Regions from separate parts of the Halomonas sp. ND22Bw genome, predicted to be linked through region 3. Evidence: predicted binding sites of a transcription regulator. Region 3 holds the regulator's gene; each other region holds the start of a gene.

Region 1 (7,717 bases), on a different contig from region 3:
GGCCCGCGAAGTCGCCGGCCTCACCGGATTCTCCGGGGGCGATTAGCAACGTCGCCTCCCAGCCCAGCGCCAGCGGCGCCAGGCTCACCGCGCCGTGCTTGGCTTCGGGCTGGCCGGAGATCGGGTCGAGATGGGCGGCGAGCAGGCCGCCGGTGCGCGCCGCGCCGCTGAAGCGGTCGGTCCAGTGCATCGGCACGAAGACCTCGCCGCGGCGCTGGGCCTTGGTCAGCCGCACCCGGGCGCGGTACTGGCCGCCGGCGCCGGTCAGCCGCGCCAGCTGCTGGTCGCCGACGCCGAAGGCGGCGGCGTCTTCCGGCGTCATCTCGATGAAGGGCTCGGCGCGATGATTCATCAGCCGCGGCGCCCGGGCGGTGCGGGTCATGGTGTGCCACTGGTCGCGCACCCGGCCGGTGTTGAGGCGCAGCGGGCGCTCGGCGCTGAGCGCCTGCTCTGGGCCGCGCGGGCGTACCGGCAGCAGCCGGGCCCGGCCGTCCGGGGTGGCGAAACGGCCGTCCTCGAACAGCCGCGCGGTGCCACGGGGGGCCGCGGCGGTCACCGGCCACTGGATCGGCGCCAGGGCGTCGTAGCCATCGCGGTCGAGCTCCGCCAGCGCCGAGATGTCGAACAGCCGCGCCTCGCTGCCGGGATCGTCGGCGGCGTTCTCGAAGCCGGAGAGCCTGGCGTGCTCGACGAAGATCTCGCCGGGATGGCCGTAGGCGAAGGCCTCGCCGAAGCCCAGGCGGCGCGCCGCCTCGCAGACGATCCACCAATCGTGGCGCGCCTCGCCAGGAGGCGACAGCATCCCGCGCTGGCGCGAGATGCGCCGCTCGGAGTTGGTCACGGTGCCGTCCTTCTCCGACCACGACGACGCCGGCAGCACGATGTCGGCGTAGGGCAGCAGATCGGTGTCGGCCATGCACTCGGAGACGATCACCAGCGGGCACGTCTCGAGCGCCGCCCGCACCCGGTTGGCGTCGGGCAGGCTGACCACGGGATTGGTGGCCATCACCCACAGCGCCTGGATCTCGCCACGCTCGATGGCCTCGAACAGCGCCACCGCCTTGTGCCCGGGCGCCTCGGGCAGGCTCGGCGTCAGGTGCTCGGTGGCCCAGAAGCGCGTCACGCGATCGAGGGCGCCGGGCGAGTCGTAGTCCATGTGGGCGGCGAGCTGGTTGGCCAGCCCGCCCACCTCGCGGCCGCCCATGGCGTTGGGCTGGCCGGTGATCGAGAACGGCCCGGCGCCGGGCAGGCCGATCTTGCCGCCGGCCAGGTGGCAGTTGATGATCGCCTGGCACTTGTCGGTGCCGCTGGACGACTGGTTGATGCCCTGGGAATAAAGGGTCACCACGTGCAGCTGGCTGGCGAACCAGTAGAAGAAGGTCTCCAGGCGCTCGGCGTCGACGTCGCAGTCGGCGGCGATGGCCGCGATGGACACGTCGTCCTCGCGGGCCGCGGCCAGGGCCGCGTCGAGCCCGTCGGTGTGCTGCGCCAGATAGACGTCGTCGAGCCGTCCCTTGTCGGCCATCCACGCCAGCAGGCCGGTGAACAGCCGGGCGTCAGTGCCGGGCCTGAGTCCCAGGTACAGGTCGGCGATCTCGCAGCTGTCGGTGACCCGCGGGTCGATCACCACCACCCGCATCAGCGGATTGCGGCTCTTGGCGGTGCGCAGGCGCTGATAGAGCACCGGATGGTTCCAGGCCAGGTTGGAACCCACCAGCACCACCAGCTCGGCCTCCTCCAGGTCCTCGTAGCTGCACGGCACGGCGTCGGCCCCCAGCGAGCGCTTGTAGGCGGCCACCGCCGAGGCCATGCACAGCCGCGAGTTGGTATCCAGGTGCGGCGTGCCGAGAAAGCCCTTGAACAGCTTGTTGGCGACGTAATAGTCCTCGGTCAGCAGCTGACCGGACAGATAGCCCGCCACGGCGTGATCGCCGGCTGATGCGCGGGTGGCCTGGAGGCGGCTGGCCACCGCATCGAGCGCGGTGTCCCAGTCGACCTCGACGCCGTCGACCCGGGGCCGGGTCAGGCGGCCATGATCGCCCAGGGTCTCGGCCAGCGCCGAGCCCTTGACGCACAGCCGCCCGTAGTTGGCCGGATGGTCGCCGTCGCCCTCCACGCCGGTGATTCGCCCGCCCTCGATGTCGACGGTCACGCCGCAGCCGACGCCGCAGTAGGGGCAGGTGGTGCGCGCCTGTTGCATGGTGCTCTCCTCGATCATGGTCCCGACACGACGACGCCCACCGCCGTGCCGGGTGGGCACTGGGGTGGGCGTCGTTGCCGTGGATCGCCGCCGTGGCGATCCGGGAGTGTCTTTTCCCGATAGAAGCAATCGGTGTGCCAGACGGACGAAAAGCGCCGCGTCTCAGACCGGCGCGTCCGGAGGATCGATGTCGCCTGCACCAGGCCGCCGCGTTTCCCACCGCACTCCGCGCCCTCATGGTGCAGGATTCGGCGCAACGACGACGCCTCGCCGCCCGGGCGTCGGCGACGCCGATGCTGGAACGTCTCTTGCATGGCCTGGGTTGACCGTTTCCCCCATCACGAGCCCTATGCCATGCCCCAGCCCTTGCGAATCCTGCTGGTCGACGACGAGAGCGTGCGCGCCGCCATGGTCGAGGAGGCCCTCGGCCAGGAGGGGCACGAAGTGATCTGCCACCTTCAAAGCCCGGCCAGCCTCAACGACATGGTCCAGCGCCACGCGCCCGACGTGGTCATCATCGACATGGAATCCCCCGACCGCGACACCCTCGACAGCATGTCGCAGCTGCATCGCCAGAACCCGCGGCCGGTAGTGTTCTTCGCCGACCAGCACGACCCCGAGTCGATGCAGGCCGCCCTCAAGGCCGGCGTCAGCGCCTACGTGGTGGACGGCCTGGTGCCGACCCGGGTCCGAGCGATCCTCGAGGTCGCCGTGGCCCGCTTCGACGCCTTCCAGTCGATGCGCCAGGAGCTCGACCGCACCCGCACCCAGCTCGCCGACCGCAAGCGCATCGAGAAGGCCAAGGGGCTGTTGATGAAGCATCAGGACTGCGACGAACCCCAGGCCTACCAGACGCTGCGCAAGCTGGCCATGGACCGGGGCCAGCGCATCGGCGAGGTGGCCGGCAACGTGATCGATATCCTCGAAGGACTGGAGAAAGGCCTATGAGCATGCCCCATGCCCCCGAGCGCCCCCGCTTGACCCTGGGCATCGTCCCGCTGCTGGACGCCACCCTGCCGATCGTCGCCCGGGAAGGCGGCTTCTTCGCCGCCGAGGAGCTCGACGTCACGCTGTCACGGGAGAGCGCCTGGTCGACCCTGCGCGACAAGCTGGCCGCCGGGATGCTCGACGGCGCCCAGCTGCTGGCTCCGCTGCCGCTGGCCATGAGCCTGGGCGCCTCCGGGCCGCCCTGCGACGCCCTGGCGCCGCTGGTGCTCGGCCGCAACGGCAATACCCTGGTGCTGTCGTCCTACTGGGCGGAGGGCATGGCCGCCCCCCTCGACGACTCGCCCGGCGGCCGCGACCCGGCCGTCAACGCCCGTGACTTCGCCGAGCGACTGCGCCGGCGCGGCGCGCCGCGTCCGCGGCTGGCCATGGTCCATCCCTTCTCCAGCCACCACTATCAGCTGCGCGACTGGCTGACTCTGGGCGGCCTCGACCCCGATCGCGATGTCGAGCTGGTCGCCCTGCCGCCGTCGCGCATGGTCGAAGCCCTCGAGCAGGGCCGTATCGACGGCTTCTGCGTCGGCGAGCCCTGGGGCAGTCAGGCCGCCCAGCGCGGCGGCGGACATGTCGTCGCCACCGGCGCCCAGCTGTGGCCCGACCATCCCGAGAAAATGCTCGGCGTGACCCGCGACTGGGCCGAGCGCCACCCTGCCACCCTCGCGGCCCTGATCCGCGCCCTGGTCGCCACCGCCGACTGGCTGGCCGAGGCGCCCGAGCACCGCCGCCAGGCCCGGGACTGGCTGGCCCTGCCGCCCTATCTGGATCGCGCCATGGACCACCTGCCGACGCTGCCGCTGGGCGAGCCGCCGGTGGAACAGCGTCTCACCGGGCTGCGCCCGGAAGTCGGCGAGATGGAAAGGGTCGTGGACCACCTGGCCCGCCAGCTCGACGTCCCCCTCCAGCGCCACGTGGTCGAGACCTGCTACAGCCCCGTGCATTTCGATGCCGCGACGCACCAGGAGCGTGCATAACGGCGCGGCCAGGGACCGCCTCGCCAGCGGTCATCCCCCGACGATGGCCGCTTAACCCACTGACTTTTCTGATCTTCACTAGATTCTGGCCCGAACCTTGATAGGAACAGGCCAGAACGGAGGGCACGGCCCTTCGGCGGTCAACGGCGATCGCACCTCGAAGTCCGGACGAAGACGTCTCCACGCTCCCCAATGCCGGGGAGCGTCGAGGCGTCTTCTGCGTTTATGGAGGGAATCCGAGATGAGTCCCGATGACCCGACAGCCGCAGAGGCGTTGCCCGATGGCTCTACGCCAGCGCTCACGACGCCCATCGATCACCTGGTGATCGTCGGCAACGGCATGGCCGGCCAGCGGCTGGTCGAGGCGCTGGCACAGCGCGAGGGCGCGCCGCGCCGCATCACCCTGATCGGCGCGGAGGCCTGCCCCGCCTACAACCGCATCCTGCTGTCGCCGCTGCTGGCCGGCGAGATGGAACGCGAGGCGCTGACCCTGCGCGACGCCGACTGGTACGCCGAACACGGCGTCGAGCTGGTGCTCGGCGAGCGGGTCGAGCGCATCGACCGCGCCGCGCGCCGCCTGACCACCGCCGGCGGCCGCGCGATCGCCTACGACCGCCTGGTGCTGGCCACCGGCTCCACCCCCGCGCGGCCGCCGGTCGACGGCCTCGGGCTCGACGGCGTCCACGCCTTCCGCGATCTGGACGACGCCGCCGCCCTGACCCGCGCCGCCGAGCGCGGCGGCCGCGCGGTGGTGATCGGCGGCGGCCTGCTGGGCCTGGAGGCCGCCGAGGGATTACGTAAAAGAGCGCTGCACCAGCGCGCACCGGAACGGGATGGCATGTCGGTGAGCGTGCTCCAGCGCGCCTCGCGGCTGATGAACCGCCAGCTCGACGACACCGCCGCCGGCCTGCTCGAGGCCGAGCTCGAGGGGCGCGGGCTCGAGATCGTCACCGACGCCGACCTGGAATGCCTGGAGGACGACGGCCGGGGTCGCGTCTGCGCCGTGCGCCTGGCCGACGGCCGGCGGCTGGCCGCCGACTGCGTGGTGCTGGCCATCGGCATCGCGCCCAGCGTCGAATTGGGTCGCCAGGCCGGTCTCGAGGTCCACCGCGGCATCGTCGTCGACGACAGCCTGACCAGCAGCGACCCGGCCATCCACGCCCTGGGCGAATGCTGCGAGTTCGAGGGCCGCACCTATGGCCTGGTCGAGCCGATCTGGCGCCAGGTCGAGGTGCTGGCCGCTCACCTCGCCACCTGCCCCGACGAGACGACGCCCGACGACGAGACGCCGCGCTACGTCGAGCGGCCATGTGCTACCAAGCTCAAGATCAGCGGCATCTCGCTGTACGCCTTCGGCCCCATCGAACCCGACGACGACCACGAGGTGCTGACCTACCACGACCCCGAACACGGCGACTATCGCCGGCTGCTGCTGCGCGACGGCCGCCTCGAGGGCGCCGTGCTCTTCGGCGATACCGCCGCCGGCCCCTGGTACTTCGCCGAGGCGCTGGCCGGCCGCCATCTCGACGCCTGCCGTCAGGCGCTGCTGTTCGGCCCGGCCGATGCCAGGGCCCTGCTCGACGCCACGAATGCCGCGACACCGAATCCCGCCACGCCCCACGCCCAGGACCGCTCCCCGCAGGAGGAAGCCGCATGAACACGCCCAGCCAAGCGAATCCCCCGCTGATCATCATCGGCAACGGCATGGTCGGCCATCATCTGGTCGAGCAGCTGATCGAACGCGGCGCCACCGAGCACTACCGCATCACGGTGTTCGGCGAGGAGCGCCACCGCGCCTATGACCGCGTGCATCTTTCCGAGTACTTCGCCGGCCGGGACGCCCAGTCGCTGGCCCTGTGCGACGCCGACTTCTATGCCGAGCACGGCATCGAGCTGCGCCTCGCCGAGGAAGTCACCGCCATCGACCGCGACGCGAGCGAGGTGATCACCGGCCGGGGCCGCTATCCCTATGCGCGGCTGGTGCTGGCCACCGGGTCCTTCCCCTTCGTGCCGCCGATTCCCGGCCATGAGCGCGACCACTGCCTGGTCTACCGCACCCTGGACGATCTCGACGCCATCCGCGCGGCCGCCGCGGACGCCACCACCGGCGTGGTGGTCGGCGGCGGCCTGCTGGGCCTGGAGGCCGCCAACGCCCTGCGCGGCCTGGATCTCGACACCGCCGTGGTCGAGTTCGCCCCCAGGCTGATGCCGATGCAGGTCGACGCCGAGGGCGGCGAGCTGCTGCGCGAGAAAATCGAGGCGCTGGGCGTGCAGGTACTCACCGACCGCGCCACCCAGCACATCGAGGACGGCCAGGCCAGCCGCCACCGCATGGTGTTCCAGGACGACAAGGTGCTGGAGACCGATCTGATCGTGTTTTCCGCCGGCATCCGCCCCCGCGACCAGCTGGCCCGCGACTGTGCGCTGGACATCGGCGAGCGCGGCGGCGTGGTGATCGACGACCGCTGCCTGACCAGCGACCCGGCGATCCTCGCCGTCGGCGAGGTGGCGCTGTGGCAGAACAGCATCTTCGGCCTGGTGGCCCCCGGCTATCAGATGGCCAAGGTCGCCGCCGACACCCTGCTGGGCGGCGAGCTGACCTTCGAGGGCGCCGACATGAGCACCAAGCTCAAGCTGCTCGGCGTCGACGTGGGCGCCATCGGCGACGCCCACGGCAATCGCAGTCCCGGCGCCCGGACCTTCCGCTACCTCGACGAGATCAAGCAGGAATACCGCAAGCTGGTGGTCTCCGGTGACGGCAGGAAGCTGCTCGGCGCCATGCTGGTGGGCAACAACGACGCCTACGACACCCTGATGCAGGTCTACGCCAACGGCCTCGATCTGCCCGAGGATCCGGCGGCGCTGATCGTGCCGTCCTCCGAGGGGGCGCCGACCCTGGGTGCCGACGCCCTGCCCGACGACGCCACCATCTGCTCGTGTCACAACGTCACCAAGGCCGCGATCTGCGAAAGCCTCGACGCCGGCGCCATGGACCTCGGCGCGGTCAAGGCCGAGACGAAGGCCAGCACCGGCTGCGGCGGCTGCGCGGCGCTGCTCAAGAACGTGGTCGACCACGAGCTCGAGGCCCGCGGCGTGGAGGTCGATCAGTCGATCTGCGAACACTTCGCCCACACCCGCCAGGCGCTCTACGACATCGTGCGGGTCGAGGGCATCCGGACCTTCGGCGAGCTGATCGACAAGCACGGCGCTTCCCACGACCATCGCCTGGGCTGCGATATCTGCAAGCCGGCGGTGGCCTCGATCCTGGCCTCCTGCTTCAACGAGCCGATCACCGACGCCGCGCACATCCCGCTGCAGGACACCAACGACACCTTCATGGCCAACATGCAGAAGAACGGCACCTACTCGGTGGTGCCGCGGGTGCCGGGCGGCGAGATCACCCCGGACAAGCTGGTGGTGCTGGGCCAGGTGGCGCAGAAGTACGCGCTCTACACCAAGGTCACCGGCGGCCAGCGCATCGACCTGTTCGGCGCCCGGCTGGAGGACCTGCCCGATATCTGGGGCGAGCTGATCGCGGCCG
Region 2 (7,717 bases), on a different contig from region 3:
CGACGACGACGGCCGGGCACTGCTCGAGGCCCTCGACACCGATTCCTACGCCGCCAAGGGCGAGGCCGTGACGGCCATCGCCGACAGCGGCCATCCGCAGAGCCGCGCCTGGCTCGAGGCGCTGCTCGACGGCAAGCTGCAGCGCCAGCAAGACGCCGGCCGCTTCGTGGTGGTGCTCGCCAATCGCGGCCGCCACTGGCCGGTGCGCGATGCCATTAACGACGAGGAGCTCGGCGAGATGTCGCGTCGCGATCTGGATCGCATCGGCATCAACAATGCGCTGCGCGGCCAGCTGCAGAACACCCTGGCGCTGCTCGACCTGCGGGCACCGGCGGTCTCGGCGCGCCGCGAGGCGGCCCGGAACCTGCTGGGCCGTGTCGAGCCCGCGATGGTCGAGCCGCTGAACGCCCTGGTGGAGGGCGAATCCGACGACGAGGTGCGCCGGCTGCTGACCCAGGCCATCGCCATCCAGCGCCTGGAGCAGGGTGACGTCGAGGCGGTGGAGGCGCTGTCCGGCAGTCTCAATGCCTCCGTGCGCTCGGCGCTCAGCGCCGCCGCTCGCAGCGATGACACGGCGCTGTCCGAGGCCGCCACCGAGGCCCTGGCCGGCATCGAGCAGAAGCAGAAGCTGAACGACGGCATCCAGACGCTGTATTTCGGCCTGTCGCTCGGCTCGGTGCTGGTGCTGGCGGCGATCGGCCTGGCCATCACCTTCGGCGTGATGGGCGTGATCAACATGGCCCACGGCGAGCTGATCATGCTCGGCGCCTACACCACCTGGGGCATGCAGCAGCTGCTGCCGGGCCAGCCGGGGCTGGCGCTGCTGCTGTCGATTCCCGCGAGCTTCCTGGTCGCGGCGCTGGCCGGCATCGTCATCGAGCGCAGCGTCATCCAGTTCCTCAAGGGCCGGCCGCTGGAGACCCTGCTGGCCACCTTCGGCGTCAGCCTGATCCTCCAGCAGCTGGTGCGCACCCTGATCTCGCCGCTCAACCGCACGGTGGTGTCGCCGGAGTGGATGAGCGGCTCGCTGATGATCAACGAGGGCCTGTCGCTGACCCTCAATCGCCTGTTCGTGCTGGGCTTCGCGCTGCTGGTGTTCGCCGGGCTGATGCTGGTGATGCGCCGCACCCGGCTGGGCCTGGAGGTGCGCGCCGTGACCCAGAACCGTGCCATGGCGCGCTCGATGGGCATCCGCGCGACCCGGGTCGACATCCTGACCTTCGCGCTGGGCTCCGGCGTGGCGGGTCTTGCTGGCGTGGCGCTGTCGCAGCTGACCAACGTGGGCCCCAACCTCGGCCAGAACTACATCATCGATTCGTTCATGGTGGTGGTGTTCGGCGGCGTGGGGAACCTGTGGGGCACCCTGGTGGCCGGGCTGTCGCTGGGCGTCATCAACCAGGTGCTCGAGCCCTGGGCCGGCGCCGTGCTGGCCAAGATCCTGGTGCTCGTGTTCATCATCCTGTTCATTCAGAAACGCCCCCGCGGACTCTTTCCGCAGAAGGGCCGTGCGGCGGAGGGCTGATCCATGCTGGCTTCGAGATCCTGGCTGTCGCGGCCGCTGCGCGAGCGGTCGACGCAACTCTTTCTCGGCGTGCTGCTGGCCGCACTGGCGGTCGTCACGCTGCTCAACCTGATCGTGCCGGCGGGGCATCCGCTGCACGTCTCGACCTATACCGTGACCCTGCTCGGCAAGTACCTGAGCTTCGCGCTGCTGGCGGTGGCGCTGGACCTGGTGTGGGGCTATCTCGGCATCCTGAGCCTCGGCCACGGCGCCTTCTTCGCCCTGGGCGGCTACGCCATGGGCATGTACCTGATGCGCCAGATCGGCGACCGGGGCGTCTATGGCGACCCGGTGCTGCCGGATTTCATGGTGTTTCTCGACTGGGACAGCCTGCCCTGGTACTGGCAAGGCTTCGACATGGCCTGGTTCGCCTTTTTGATGGTGCTACTGGCGCCGGGGCTGCTGGCACTGGTGTTCGGCTTCCTGGCGTTCCGCTCCCGGGTCACCGGGGTCTATCTGTCGATCATCACCCAGGCGCTGACCTTCGCCCTGATGCTGGCCTTCTTCCGCAACGAGATGGGCTTCGGCGGCAACAACGGCCTGACCGACTTCAAGGAGCTGCTCGGCTTCGACCTGCGCAGCGACGCCACGCGACTGGGGCTGTTCCTGGCCTCGGGGCTGGCGCTGGCGCTGGGCTACGTGCTGTGCCGGGCCATTGTCGCCAGCAAGCTGGGCCGCGTCAGCGTGGCCTGCCGCGACGCCGAGGCGCGCACGCGCTTTCTCGGCTATCGCGTCGAGCGCGTGCAGCTGTTCGTGTTCGTGGTCTCGGCGATGCTCGCCGGCGTGGCCGGCGCCCTCTACGTGCCCCAGGTCGGCATCATCAACCCCGGCGAGTTCTCGCCCATCTTCTCCATCGAGGTGGTGCTGTGGGTGGCGCTCGGCGGCCGCGGTACCCTCTACGGCGCGGTGATCGGGGCGCTGGTGGTCAACTACGCCAAGACCGTGTTCACCGGGGTGATGCCGGAGGCCTGGCTGTTCGCCCTCGGCGGGCTCTTCGTGGTGGTCACGGTGCTGCTGCCGAAGGGCGTGGCCGGCCTGCTGGCGTCGCTGCGCCGCCGCCGCGACGACGTCGCCTCCGAGACACCCGCGCAAGGAGCGAGCTCATGAACCTGCTCAAGGAGATGGCCAGTCGCGATCGCGTCTTCGATTTCATGGCGCCGGCGCGCTCGCCGGTGGACGTGCGCCACGGCCCCATCCTGTATCTGGAGGACGTCAGCGTCAGCTTCGACGGCTTCCGCGCCATCAATGACCTGAACCTGACCATCGACGACGGCGAGCTGCGCTGCATCATCGGCCCCAACGGCGCCGGCAAGACCACCATGATGGACATCATCACCGGCAAGACCCGGCCCGATCACGGCTCGGTGTGGTTCGGCAGCCGCCACGACCTGCTGACCATGAACGAGCCGCAGATCGCGAGCCTCGGCATCGGCCGCAAGTTCCAGAAGCCGACCGTCTTCGAGGCGCTGACGGTGTTCGAGAATCTCGAGCTCGCCATGGCTGCCGACAAGCGCATCTGGCCGACGCTGACCGCCCGGCTCTCCGGCGAGGCGCGGGACCGCATCGACGAGGTGCTGGTCACCATCGGCCTGACCGCGCACCGCGATCGGCCGGCCGGCATTCTCTCTCACGGCCAGAAGCAGTGGCTGGAGATCGGCATGCTGCTGATGCAGCGGCCGCGGCTGCTGCTGGTCGACGAGCCGGTGGCGGGGATGACCGAACAGGAAATGGAGCGCACCGCCGAGCTGCTCATCGGCCTGGCCGGCAAGCAGTCGGTGGTGGTGGTCGAGCACGACATGGGCTTCGTGCGCTCGATCGCGCGCACCGTGACGGTGCTGCATCAGGGCAGCGTGCTGGCCGAGGGCAGCATGGACCAGGTGTCGAGCGATCCCAAGGTGGTCGAGGTCTATCTCGGCACCGAGTCGGACAACACGGAGGATGCCCGATGCTGAGCATTCGCGCACTCGATCAGTACTACGGCGAGAGCCATACCCTGTGGGGCGTCGACCTCGAGATTCCGGCCGGGCAGTGCACCTGCGTGATGGGCCGCAACGGGGTGGGCAAGACCACCCTGATGAAGGCGGTGATGGGCGAAGTCGCGGTGGCCTCGGGCAGCCTGCGCTACGCCGACGACGTGGAGTTGACCAAGAAACGCGTGGAGGATCGCTCGCGGCTCGGCATCGGCTACGTGCCCCAGGGGCGCCAGATCTTCCCGCTGCTGACCGTGGAGGAGAACCTGCGCACCGGCCTGGCGGCCCGCGGCGACGGGGCGAAGCGCATTCCCGAGCGCATCTACGAGCTGTTCCCCGTGCTCGCCGAGATGCGCCACCGGCGCGGCGGCGATCTCTCCGGCGGCCAGCAGCAGCAGCTGGCCATCGGCCGTGCCCTGGTGCTGGAGCCGAGGCTGCTGATCCTCGACGAGCCGGGGGAGGGCATCCAGCCCAATATCGTCGCCCAGATCGGCGAGGTGATCCGCCGGCTGATCCGCGAGGACGGCCTGACCGTGCTGCTGGTCGAGCAGAAGCTGCCCTTCGCCCGCAAGTATGCCGACCGCTTCGCGATCATGGATCGCGGGCGGCCGGTGGCCGAGGGGGCGATCGATGAGCTCGACGACGAACTGATCAAGACCCACCTGACGGTCTGACGCCTGTCGTCCGATGACTTGCGCCCGCCCGGCCCGGCCGAGGCGGGCGTCTTGCTTTATATCAGTGCAAGCGAAACTCTCTTGCTCGATAGCGGTGCGCGATCAGGGCCTGAAACGACTCGCCATGGTGCATAAAGTGGCTGTATGCCGTTTTGTATCCAAAATAAGGCATTGATTATAAATGAGTTATTGGTGAATTCACCAGTTTGGTACGTCACTTGCTGAAGGTCTGCCATCAGCCACCTGACCGACAGGACCCGTCGATGACCGCCATTCCGCGTGCCCTCCCGTCGCCCGCCGAGTCGGGCCACCGCTTCGACGGCGAGCGACGCTGGGCGGCGTCGCTGTCGCTGGCCTTCGATGCCCGCGACGATGGCCATACCCGCATGCTCAAGGCCCGCCATCAGGGCCCGCTGCGCGTGCAGCGCCCCTTCTATCCGGAGGCCTCCGACGAAGCGGGTCGGCCAGGCGCCTGCCACGTCTATCTGCTGCATCCGCCCGGCGGACTGGTCAGCGGCGACGAGCTCGCCATCGAGGCCCGGCTCGCGCCCGGGGCCCAGGCGCTGCTCACCACGCCGGCGGCCAACAAGCTCTACCGTGCCGACAGCCAGGGCGTGCGCTGGCATCAGCACACCCGGCTCGACGTGGCCGAGGACGCGCTGCTGGAGTGGCTGCCCCAGGAGACCATTGCCTTCGACGGCTCGAAGGGCAGCCAGGTCACCGACATCGAGCTGGCCGGCGGGGCGCGCTGCCTGGGCTGGGAGGTGCTGGCCCTGGGCCGGCCGGCAAGCCGGCTGCCCTATGTCTCCGGCGCCATCGAGCAGCGTTTTCGCCTGACCCGCGAGGGGCGCCCGCTATGGTGCGAACGCCAGGTGCTGGATCCGACCCATCGTCGCTTCCGCGGCGCCTGGGGGCAGGGGGGCGCCGGGGTACAGGCGACGCTGTGGGCGGTGGGGCTCGATGACGAGGCCGGCGCGATCGCCGAGCTGCGCGAGGCGCTGCCGGCAAGCCGGGAATGGGCGGTGACGGTGCGCCAGGGGGTGCTGCTGTTGCGCTACCTGGCCAATGAACGCAACGACGCCTGGGCGCTGTGCCAGCGGGCCTGGGCAGTGCTGCGCCCGCGGCTGGCGGGGCGGCCGGCCAGCGTGCCGCGTATCTGGCTGACCTGACGGACTGACACCAGCCGGGTCCTGGCCCGCCACGCCCCGGCACCGAACGCTCACGATTTGGCGAGGGAGTGACCGCGATGGAACTGACCCCGAGAGACAAGGACAAGCTGCTGCTGTTCACCGCCGGCCTGCTGGCCGAGCGGCGCCGCGACCGCGGCCTGAAGCTGAACTATCCGGAGGCCGTGGCGCTGATCAGCTGCGAGATCATGGAAGGCGCCCGCGACGGCAAGAGCGTCGCCGAGCTGATGGGCGCGGGCCGCGAGATCCTCGGTCGCGACGACGTCATGGAGGGCGTGGCCGAGATGGTCGACGAGGTGCAGGTGGAGGCGACGTTCCCCGACGGGACCAAGCTGGTCACCATCCATCACCCCATCGTCTAAAAACTGGCTGCACTCGATCAGGCCGTGTTGGCTTCGCGACGAAAAATGCTCATTTACTAAAGTAAACTCCGCTTTTTCGCCGCTCGCCGCCTTGCCTGATCGTCGTTCGCTCAGTTTTTCGTCAATGGGATAACCGCCAATAACGAAGAGGGAGCATCGATGATTCCCGGTGAATATCGGCTTCAGGACGGCGAGATCGCACTCTGTGAGGGGCGTGAACGGATCACCCTCGAGGTGGCCAATACCGGCGACCGCCCGGTGCAGATCGGTTCCCACTATCACTTCGCCGAGGCCAACCCGGCGCTGGTCTTCGATCGGGACCTGGCGCGCGGCCGGCGCCTCGACGTGGCCGCGGGCACGGCGATCCGCTTCGAGCCCGGCCAGTCCCGCGAGGTGACGCTGATCCCGTTCGTCGGCCATCGGCGCATCTACGGCTTCCGTGGCGACGTCATGGGCAGCCTCGATCAGGGAGAAACTTCATGAGTGCATCCAAGGACGCGCCCAACACCACCCCCAGCAAGATCAGTCGCCAGGCCTATGCGGACATGTACGGCCCCACGTTGGGCGACCGCGTGCGCCTGGGCGACACCGAGCTGTGGATCGAGGTCGAGCGCGACGCGACCCATTACGGTGACGAGGTGAAGTTCGGCGGCGGCAAGGTCATCCGCGACGGCATGGGCCAGAGCCAGCGCGTCGACGACGCGGTCATGGATACCGTGATCACCAACGCCCTGATCCTCGACTGGTGGGGCATCGTCAAGGCCGACGTGGGCCTCCAGGGCGGGCGCATCTCGGCCATCGGCAAGGCCGGCAACCCGGACACCCAGCCCGACGTGGAGATCGTCGTCGGCCCCGGCACCGAGGTGATCGCGGGCGAGGGCAAGATCCTCACCGCCGGCAGCATCGACGCCCACATCCACTTCATCTGCCCGCAGCAGGTGGAGGAGGCGCTGGCCAGCGGCGTGACCACCATGCTCGGCGGCGGCACCGGCCCCGCCACCGGCTCGAACGCCACCACCTGCACCCCCGGCGCCTGGCACCTGGGCAAGATGCTGCAGGCGATCGATACCCTGCCGATGAACATCGGCCTGCTCGGCAAGGGCAACGCCAGCCTGCCCGAGGCGCTGGAGGCCCAGCTCGAGGCCGGTGCCATGGGCCTCAAGCTGCACGAGGACTGGGGCACCACGCCGGCCTCGATCGACACCTGCCTGTCGGTGGCCGAGCGCTACGACGTGCAGATCGCCATCCATACCGACACCCTCAACGAGTCGGGCTTCGTCGAGGACACCCTGGGGGCGTTCAAGGAACGCGCCATCCACACCTATCACACCGAGGGCGCCGGCGGCGGCCACGCGCCGGACATCCTGACCGCCTGCGCCAAGCCCTACGTGCTGCCGTCGTCGACCAACCCGACCCGGCCTTATACCGTTAACACCATCGACGAGCATCTCGACATGCTGATGGTGTGCCACCACCTCGACCCGAACATCCCCGAGGACGTGGCCTTCGCCGACTCGCGCATTCGCCGCGAGACCATCGCCGCCGAGGACATCCTCCACGACCTGGGGGTGATCTCGATGATCGCTTCGGACTCCCAGGCCATGGGGCGGGTCGGCGAGGTGATCTGCCGCACCTGGCAGACCGCCCACAAGATGAAGATCCAGCGCGGCCTGCTGCCCGAGGACGAGGCGCTCGGCGCCGACAACTTCCGCGCCAAGCGCTATATCGCCAAGACCACCATCAACCCGGCCATCACCCACGGCATCGGCCACGAGGTGGGCTCGGTGGAGGTCGGCAAGCTGGCCGACCTGGTGCTGTGGGACCCGGCCTTCTTCGGCGTCAAGCCGGCGCTGATCCTCAAGGGCGGCATGATCGCCGCCGCGCCGATGGGCGATCCCAACGCTTCGATTCCGACGCCGCAGCCGGTGCATTACCGGCCGATGTTCGGCGCCTTCGGCCGCGC
Region 3 (7,717 bases):
GGGCGAGCTGGCCGCCGATCAGTTTGAGCAGGGTGGTCTTGCCGGTGCCGCTGGGTCCCATGATCGCGGTGATCTTGCCGCGTGGCACCGCCATGTCGAGGCCGCGGAAGATCTCCGTCTCTCCGCGAGAGAAGCGCAGGCCCTCCACCTCGATGAGGGGAGAATCGGTCATCCAATGAATTCCCTGATAGATTATCGAACATCGTATCCTAACCATCGACCGGGGCGCCAGCGCCGTCATGTGCCGGCTTGCGCAGCACGGCCTCAGCGGGTTCAATGAGCGCCCTCTTGCGTGGCCCGCCGGCGCCGAATCGGCCGTCCGCCCTTGAGCCCAACCCCGCGACAGGCAACAATCCTCCCATGACAGACGACACCTCCTCCCTCACCGGCCTGCTGGCCAGCGCCGAACGCACCCTGCGGCTGGAGCAGCAGGCCATCGGCGCCCTCGTCGCGCGCCTGGACGGCGACTTCGAGCGCGCCTGCGAGCTGATCCTGGCCTGTCGCGGCCGCGTGGTGGTCACCGGCATGGGCAAGTCCGGCCACATCGGCAGCAAGATCGCCGCCACCCTGGCCAGCACCGGCACCCCGTCCTTCTTCGTGCACCCGGGCGAAGCCAGCCACGGCGACCTGGGCATGATCACGCCGGGCGACGTGGTGCTGGCGCTGTCGAACTCCGGCGAGACCGCCGAGGTCACCGCCCTGCTGCCGCTGCTCAAGCGCCTCGGCACCCCGCTGATCAGCATGACCGGACGCCCCGGCTCGACCCTGGCCCGCCACGCCGAGGCCCACCTGGACGCCGGCGTCGAGCGCGAGGCCTGCCCGCTGGACCTGGCGCCCACCTCCTCGACCACCGCCGCCCTGGCACTGGGCGATGCCCTGGCCGTGGCGCTGCTCGAGAGCCGCGGCTTCACCGCCGAGGATTTCGCCCTCTCGCATCCCGGCGGCAGCCTCGGCAAGCGGCTGCTGCTCAAGGTCTCGGACCTGATGCATCAGGGCGCCCGCCTGCCGCAGGTCTCGCTGGGCAGCCCGCTGCGCGATGCGCTGCTGGAGATCACCCGCCAGGGCCTGGGCTTCACCTGCGTCATCGACCCCGAGGGCAGGCTGGCCGGGGTCTACACCGACGGCGACCTGCGCCGCACCCTGGATCAGTTCAGCGACCTGTCGTCGCTGACCGTGGATCAGGTGATGACGACCCCCGGCAAACGAACCTCGCCCGACACCCTGGCCGCCGAGGCCGTGCGGCTGATGGAGGACAACCGCATCACCGCCCTGGCCGTGGTCGACGATGACGGCCGCCCGGTGGGCGCGCTACACATGCATGACCTGCTGGCCAGCGGCGTCATCTGACCCAAGGAGATTCCATGCCCTTCGACGCCCCCCTGCTGAACCCGGACCTGGTCCAGCGCCTGCGACAGGTGCGCCTGCTGGCCCTGGACGTGGACGGCGTGCTGACCGACGGCCGCCTCTACTTCGATGCCGACGGCGACAGCCTCAAGGCCTTTCATACCCTCGACGGTCACGGCATCAAGCTGGTGCAGCGCGCCGGCATCCAGGTGGCGCTGATCACCGGCCGCGACTCGCCGATGGTCACTCGCCGCGCCAGCGCGCTCGGCATCCGGCATCTGCATCAGGGCATCGAGAAGAAGCTGCCGACGCTGCGCCGACTGTGCCAGGACCTGGCGCTGGATCTCTCCGAGGTCGCCTACTGCGGTGACGACCTGCCCGACCTGGCCCCGATCCATCGGGCCGGCGTCGGCATCAGCGTCCCCGGCGCGCCGAGCTACATCCGTCGGCACGCCGACTGGGTCACCGAACGCGAGGGCGGTCATGGCGCGGTACGCGAGATCTGCGACACCCTGCTCCAGGCCCAGGACAGCCTGGACGCCGTGCTCGACACCTATCTGAACGGCCAGGACTGACGCCATGCGCCTCCCTCGTCCCGGCTTTCGCACCTGGCTGTTCCTGCTGCTGCTCGCCCTGGGCGGCGGCCTGGCGCTGCTCGACCAGCGCCCCGAGGCACCGCCGGGCCCCGCGCCCCAGGGCGAGACGGGAGAGCCCGATTACTACCTGGAGGACGCGCACCTGACGCGATTCGACGCTCAGGGTGCGCCTCACCAGCGCCTCACCACGCCGCGCCTGGAGCACACGCCCGTCGACGACGTCACCCGGCTGACCACGCCCCACGCCCGGCTTCGCGACAGCGAAGGCCGGCGATGGCTGGCCGACGCCGAGCGCGGACGCCTGGAAGACGGCCAGCGCCTGCTCACCCTCGAGGGGCAGGCGGTGCTGACCGCCCCCGAGGAACGCTGGCGGCTCGAGACCGAACGCCTGTACTACGACAGCATCGCCGGTCACGCCTGGAGCGACACGCCGGCACGACTGAGCCAGCCGCCGCAGTGGATGCGCGGCGAGCGCTTCGACGCCTGGCTCGATGACAACCGCGCCCGACTGACCGACAATGTGCGCGGCCACCACCCGCCGGACACCCAGGAGGACCCCGAGTCATGACGCGATCCCTCGCTTCACTGCTCAGCGCAGCGCTGCTCGCCACCGCGCTGGCCGCCCCCGCCGCCCTGGCGCTGGAAGGCGACGCCAGCGCGCCCATCCAGGTCGAGGCCGACCGCCTGGACCTCGACGACCGCGCCGGCACCGCCGTCTATCAGGGCGACGTGCAGATCCAGCAGGGCAGCATGCAGCTGACCGGCGACCGCGTGGAAATCCAGCGCAACGAGGCCGGCCAGCTGACCACCGCCACCGCCACCGGCCAGCGCGCCTACCTGGAGCAGAAGCCCGCCCCCGATCAGCCCCTGGTCCGCGCCTGGGGCCGCACCGTGGTCTACCACGTGGCCGAGCGGCGCATCGAGCTCGTCGACCAGGCCGAGCTGCACCAGGGCGGCGACACCTTCGACGGCGGCTACCTCGAATACTTCCTCGACCGCCGGGTGGTGCAGGCCCGCTCCGACGCCGAGGGCATCGGCGAGCGCCAGCGCGTGCGCATGACCCTGGAGCCGGAACAGCAGGACGGCCCATGAAGACCCTGAGTGCCCAGAACCTCGCCAAGAGCTACAAGCGCCGTCGCGTCGTTCACGACATCAGCCTGGAGATCCAGCAGGGCCGCATCGTCGGCCTGCTGGGCCCCAACGGCGCCGGCAAGACCACCTCCTTCTACATGATCGTCGGCCTGGTCCGGGCCGACGCCGGCCGCGTCGCCATCGACGACCGCGACCTCTCCGGCGCCGCCATGCACCAACGCGCCCAGGCCGGCATCGGCTACCTGCCCCAGGAAGCCTCGATCTTCCGCAAGCTGTCGGTGGCCGACAACATCATGGCCATTCTCGAGACCCGCCGTGACCTCGACCGTGCCGGCCGCAAGGCGCGCCTGGAGGCGCTGCTGGAGGAGTTCCACATCACCCACATCCGCGACAACCTAGGCATGAGCCTGTCCGGCGGCGAGCGCCGGCGGGTCGAGATCGCCCGGGCGCTGGCCACCGAACCCGATTTCATTCTGCTCGACGAGCCCTTCGCCGGCGTCGACCCGATCTCGGTGGGCGACATCAAGGGTATCATCCGCCAGCTCAAGGCCCGCGAGATCGGCGTGCTGATCACCGACCACAACGTGCGCGAGACGCTGGACATCTGCGACGGCGCCTACATCGTCGGCGACGGCCAGATCATCGCCGAAGGCGACGCCGAGGCCATCCTCGCCAACCAGCGGGTACGCGACGTCTACCTGGGCCAGGACTTCCGACTCTGAGCCTATTAGCTTCGCAAGTCACTGATATATTGTCGCCATGCACAGACAGGCATGGCAATTGCCATTGGCATGCTAATTGCTGAGCAAAGGCTTGCACGGCGGGCACACCCACACTAGGGTGGAAGGCCTCTTTGCCGCAGGACCGGAACGCTTGCCATGGCCATGAAGGCATCCCTCCAACTGCGTGTCGGCACCCAGCTGACCATGACGCCCCAGCTGCAGCAGGCCATCGGCCTGCTGCAGCTCTCGACCCTCGATCTGCGCCAGGAGATCCAGCAGGCCCTGGAAGCCAATCCCATGCTGGAGCTGGAGGACGACTTCGGCGAGCAGGCCGTCGGCGAGACGCCGGACGACGACTGGTCCGACGAGATTCCGGAAGAACTCAGCGTCGACAGCGACTGGTCGGACACCTTCCAGGACGCCGGCGGCAGCGGCGAGGCTCCCGACTTCGAGCGCCAGGCCGCCGGCCAGAGCCTGCAGAGCCACCTCGTCTGGCAGCTGGCCATGAGCAAGCTCGACGAACGCGAGACCCGTATCGCCGAGAGCCTGATCGATGCCGTGACGCCGGACGGCTATCTGGATCAACCGCTCGACGAGCTGCGCGACGGCCTGCGCGCCCAGGGCCTCGACGGGCTCGCCACCCGCGAGGTCGAAGCGGTGCTGCTGCGCCTGCAGCAGTTCGAGCCCACCGGCGTGTTCGCCCGCGATCTGCGCGAGTGCCTGCTGCTGCAGCTGGCCACCCTGCCCGACGACACCCCGCTGCTGCCCCAGGCGCGCCGCCTGGTACGCCAGTTCCTCGAGGCGCTGGCCGGCAACGATCGGCGGCTGCTCAAGCGGCGCCTGGGGCTCGACGACGAAACCCTCGACGCGGTCATCGGCCTGATCCGCGGCCTCGACCCGCGCCCGGGCAGCGAATTCGCCAGCGGCGACAGCGACTACGTGATTCCCGACCTGATCGCCCGCCACACGCCCCAGGGCTGGCGCGTCGAGCTCAACCCTGAGGCGATGCCGCGGCTGCGCATCCAGCCCGACTACGCGGCGCTGATCAAGCGCGCCGACAAGAGCGACGACAACCAGTTCCTCAAGGACCACCTGCAGGAGGCGCGCTGGCTGATCAAGAGCCTGGCCAGCCGCAACGACACCCTGCTGCGCGTCGGCCACGAGGTGATGACCCGCCAGATCGAGTTCCTCGAGCACGGCGAGGAGGCCATGAAGCCGCTGATCCTGGCCGACATCGCCCAGACGGTGGAGATGCACGAGTCGACCATCTCCCGGGTCACGACCCAGAAGTTCATCCACACCCCCCGCGGCGTCTTCGAGCTCAAGTACTTCTTCTCGAGCCAGGTCGGCGACGGCGAGGATGCCCACTCCAGCACCGCGATCCGCGCCCGCATCCGCAAGCTGATCGAGGGCGAACCGCCGCGCAAGCCGCTGTCCGACAGCAAGCTGGTCACCCTGCTCGCCGAGGAGGGCATCGAGGTGGCCCGACGCACCGTCGCCAAGTATCGCGAAGCGATGCACATCCCCTCCTCCAGCCAGCGCAAGCGCCTCGGCTGAGGCCCTCCCGGCGGGGGGTTCCAGAGTATGAAAACGCGTCTGGCACGGGGGGTTTGCAAGGCACCAAAAAGGGTTACAATCGAGTCACCACCCAAGGAGCAAGGAGCGTGTCATGCAAGTCAACCTCACCGGCCATCACGTGGAATTGACCGAGCCCCTGCGTGACTACGTGCAGGAGAAACTCTCCCGCCTGGAACGCCATTACGACAACATCACCACCGTTCAGGTGACGCTCTCCGTCGAGAAGGAACGCCAGCAGGCCGCCTGCACGCTGCACGCCGCCGGTGCCGATCTGCACGCCGAAGCGATGGACGCCGACATGTACGCCGCCATCGACGCCCTTGCCGACAAGCTGGACCGCCAGCTCGTCAAGCACAAGGAAAAGACTCAGGCCCGCGCCCAGGGCGCCGCAAGCGTCCGCTGAGTCATGTCACTCGAAGCCATCCTGCCCCCCGAGCGCACCCTCTTCGGTGTGCCCGGGGGGAGCAAGAAACGGGTGCTGGAGTTCTTCAGCACCTTCATCGCCCAGAACATTCCCAGCCTCGACAGCCAGGAGGTCTTCAGCCGGCTGATCGGACGGGAGCGGCTGGGCAGCACCGGCATCGGGCACGGGGTCGCCATCCCCCATTCCCGCAACCCTCACTGCAAGGCCCCCATCGCCGGCTTTCTCAAGCTCGACGAACCGGTCGACTTCGACGCCATCGACGGTGAACCCGTCGACCTGGTGTTCGTGCTGCTGGTCCCCGAGGAAGCCGACGACGCGCATCTCGCCCTGCTCGGCCAGGTCGCCGGCGTGATGAACGACGCCGCGACCCGCAGCGCCCTGCGTCGGGCCGGCAGCCAGCGCGAGCTGCACGACAGCCTCCTCGACGCCATCCGACGACAGGCACCGGCCGCCAGCGGACGCGGCTGAGGGCCGCCCCCGACCAGGAGACCCGATCCGTCATGCAGCTCGTCATCATCAGCGGACGCTCCGGCTCCGGCAAGTCGATCGCCCTGCAGGCCCTCGAGGACCTCGGCTACTACGCCATCGACAACCTCCCGGCGATGCTCCTCGGACCGCTGGTCGACGAGCTGCGCAGCGGCCAGTCCCTGCGCAGCGCCGTCGCGGTCAGCATCGACGCCCGCAACCTGCCCCATGCCCTGGAACGCTTCCCGACGCTGCTCGAGGACGTGCGTGCCCGCGACATCCAGTGCCAGGTGATCTACCTGACCACCGATGCACGCATCCTGCTGGAGCGCTACTCCGCGACCCGGCGCCGACACCCCCTGACCCGCGATACCGAAATGACCCTGGCCGAGGCGATCGATCGCGAGGAAGACGCCCTGTCGGAGATCCGCGACCTCGCCGATCTGCTGATCGATACCTCGCGGCTATCGGTGCACGACCTGCGCGGTCGCATCACCGACCAGGTCGCCGGGCACCGCCGCGAAGGGCTGACGCTGACCCTCGAGTCGTTCGGCTTCAAGCGCGGCGTGCCCCTGGACGCCGATATCGTGTTCGACGCCCGCTGCCTGCCCAACCCCTACTGGGACCCGCGGCTGCGTGATGCCACCGGCCGCGACGACAGCGTGATCGCCTTTCTCGAGGGCTACCCGGTGGTCGACGAGATGGCCGACGACATCCTGACCTGGATCGAACGCTGGCTGCCCCGCTACCGCGCCAGCCAGCGCAGCTACCTGACCGTGGCGATCGGCTGCACCGGCGGCCAGCACCGCTCCACCTACCTGGCCGAGCGACTGTCCCGACGTCTTGCCGAGACCCACGCCGGCGTGCGCCTGCGCCATCGCGAGCTCGGCCTGCAACTCACGCTTCCCGACCCGAACGACGCCAAGGACCGCTAGTCACGTGCCCAGCCGCAAGCTCACCCTGACCAACAAGCGCGGCCTGCACGCCCGGGCCGCCACCCGCCTGGTGCAGTGCTGCCAACCCTACGCCTCCCGCGTCACCGTCTGCCATGGCGACCAGCAGGCCGATGCCACCAACATCATGGCGCTGCTGATGCTGGCCGCGCCCTGCGGCACCGAACTGACCCTCGAGGCCGACGGCGACGACGGCGAGGCGGTGCTGGATGCGCTGGAAGCCCTCTTCGCGGCCCGCTTCGACGAAGAAGCCTGACCAGAGGCCGTCTCGACGGCGCCATCACTCCCCTCTACCGAGCAGGACCATGCAGCTGATCCAGACCGGCAAGTACTCCAGAGTCCACTTCGATCCCGAGCGCGACCACTTCATCAAGACCTTCCAGCCAAAGGCCGTCGACCGGCTGCGCTACCTGGCGCGCATCCGGCCCTACCCCGGGCGCAACTTCGCCCTCATTGCTTCCCGGCTCGAAACCCTCGGCATCGCCACGCCGACCATCGTCGAGGCGCGCCCCTATCGGCTGGTCACGGAGAACATCCATGGCG

What was found. Region 3 encodes sigma-54, which starts transcription at its own class of promoters, with help from an activator protein. Its sites were predicted from a motif close to TGGCACNNNNNTTGCTNT; they were not measured.
Region 1: the regulator sigma-54 is predicted to act here: its motif matches at 2,323-2,340, upstream of CVH10_RS10090 (nitrate reductase).
Region 2: the regulator sigma-54 is predicted to act here: its motif matches at 4,413-4,430, upstream of CVH10_RS02205 (urease accessory protein UreD).

Annotation. Positions count from the first base shown of each region.
Region 1 covers NZ_PXWD01000006.1:191,321-199,037, reverse strand. The annotation lists gene CVH10_RS10090 (nitrate reductase) at 1-2,200, opposite strand, end outside; gene CVH10_RS10085 (ANTAR domain-containing protein) at 2,513-3,148, shown strand; gene CVH10_RS10080 (CmpA/NrtA family ABC transporter substrate-binding protein) at 3,145-4,176, shown strand; gene CVH10_RS10075 (NAD(P)/FAD-dependent oxidoreductase) at 4,418-5,833, shown strand; gene nirB (nitrite reductase large subunit NirB) at 5,830-7,717, shown strand, end outside.
Region 2 covers NZ_PXWD01000001.1:455,502-463,218, reverse strand. The annotation lists gene urtB (urea ABC transporter permease subunit UrtB) at 1-1,522, shown strand, start outside; gene urtC (urea ABC transporter permease subunit UrtC) at 1,526-2,668, shown strand; gene urtD (urea ABC transporter ATP-binding protein UrtD) at 2,665-3,513, shown strand; gene urtE (urea ABC transporter ATP-binding subunit UrtE) at 3,507-4,205, shown strand; gene CVH10_RS02205 (urease accessory protein UreD) at 4,469-5,374, shown strand; gene ureA (urease subunit gamma) at 5,452-5,754, shown strand; gene CVH10_RS02195 (urease subunit beta) at 5,914-6,237, shown strand; gene ureC (urease subunit alpha) at 6,234-7,717, shown strand, end outside.
Region 3 covers NZ_PXWD01000008.1:17,520-25,236, reverse strand. The annotation lists gene CVH10_RS11345 (ATP-binding cassette domain-containing protein) at 1-172, opposite strand, end outside; gene CVH10_RS11340 (KpsF/GutQ family sugar-phosphate isomerase) at 361-1,347, shown strand; gene CVH10_RS11335 (HAD family hydrolase) at 1,362-1,919, shown strand; gene lptC (LPS export ABC transporter periplasmic protein LptC) at 1,924-2,508, shown strand; gene lptA (lipopolysaccharide transport periplasmic protein LptA) at 2,505-3,032, shown strand; gene lptB (LPS export ABC transporter ATP-binding protein) at 3,029-3,754, shown strand; gene CVH10_RS11315 (RNA polymerase factor sigma-54) at 3,911-5,311, shown strand; gene raiA (ribosome-associated translation inhibitor RaiA) at 5,424-5,735, shown strand; gene CVH10_RS11305 (PTS sugar transporter subunit IIA) at 5,739-6,224, shown strand; gene rapZ (RNase adapter RapZ) at 6,257-7,156, shown strand; gene CVH10_RS11295 (HPr family phosphocarrier protein) at 7,161-7,430, shown strand; gene CVH10_RS11290 (hypothetical protein) at 7,480-7,717, shown strand, end outside.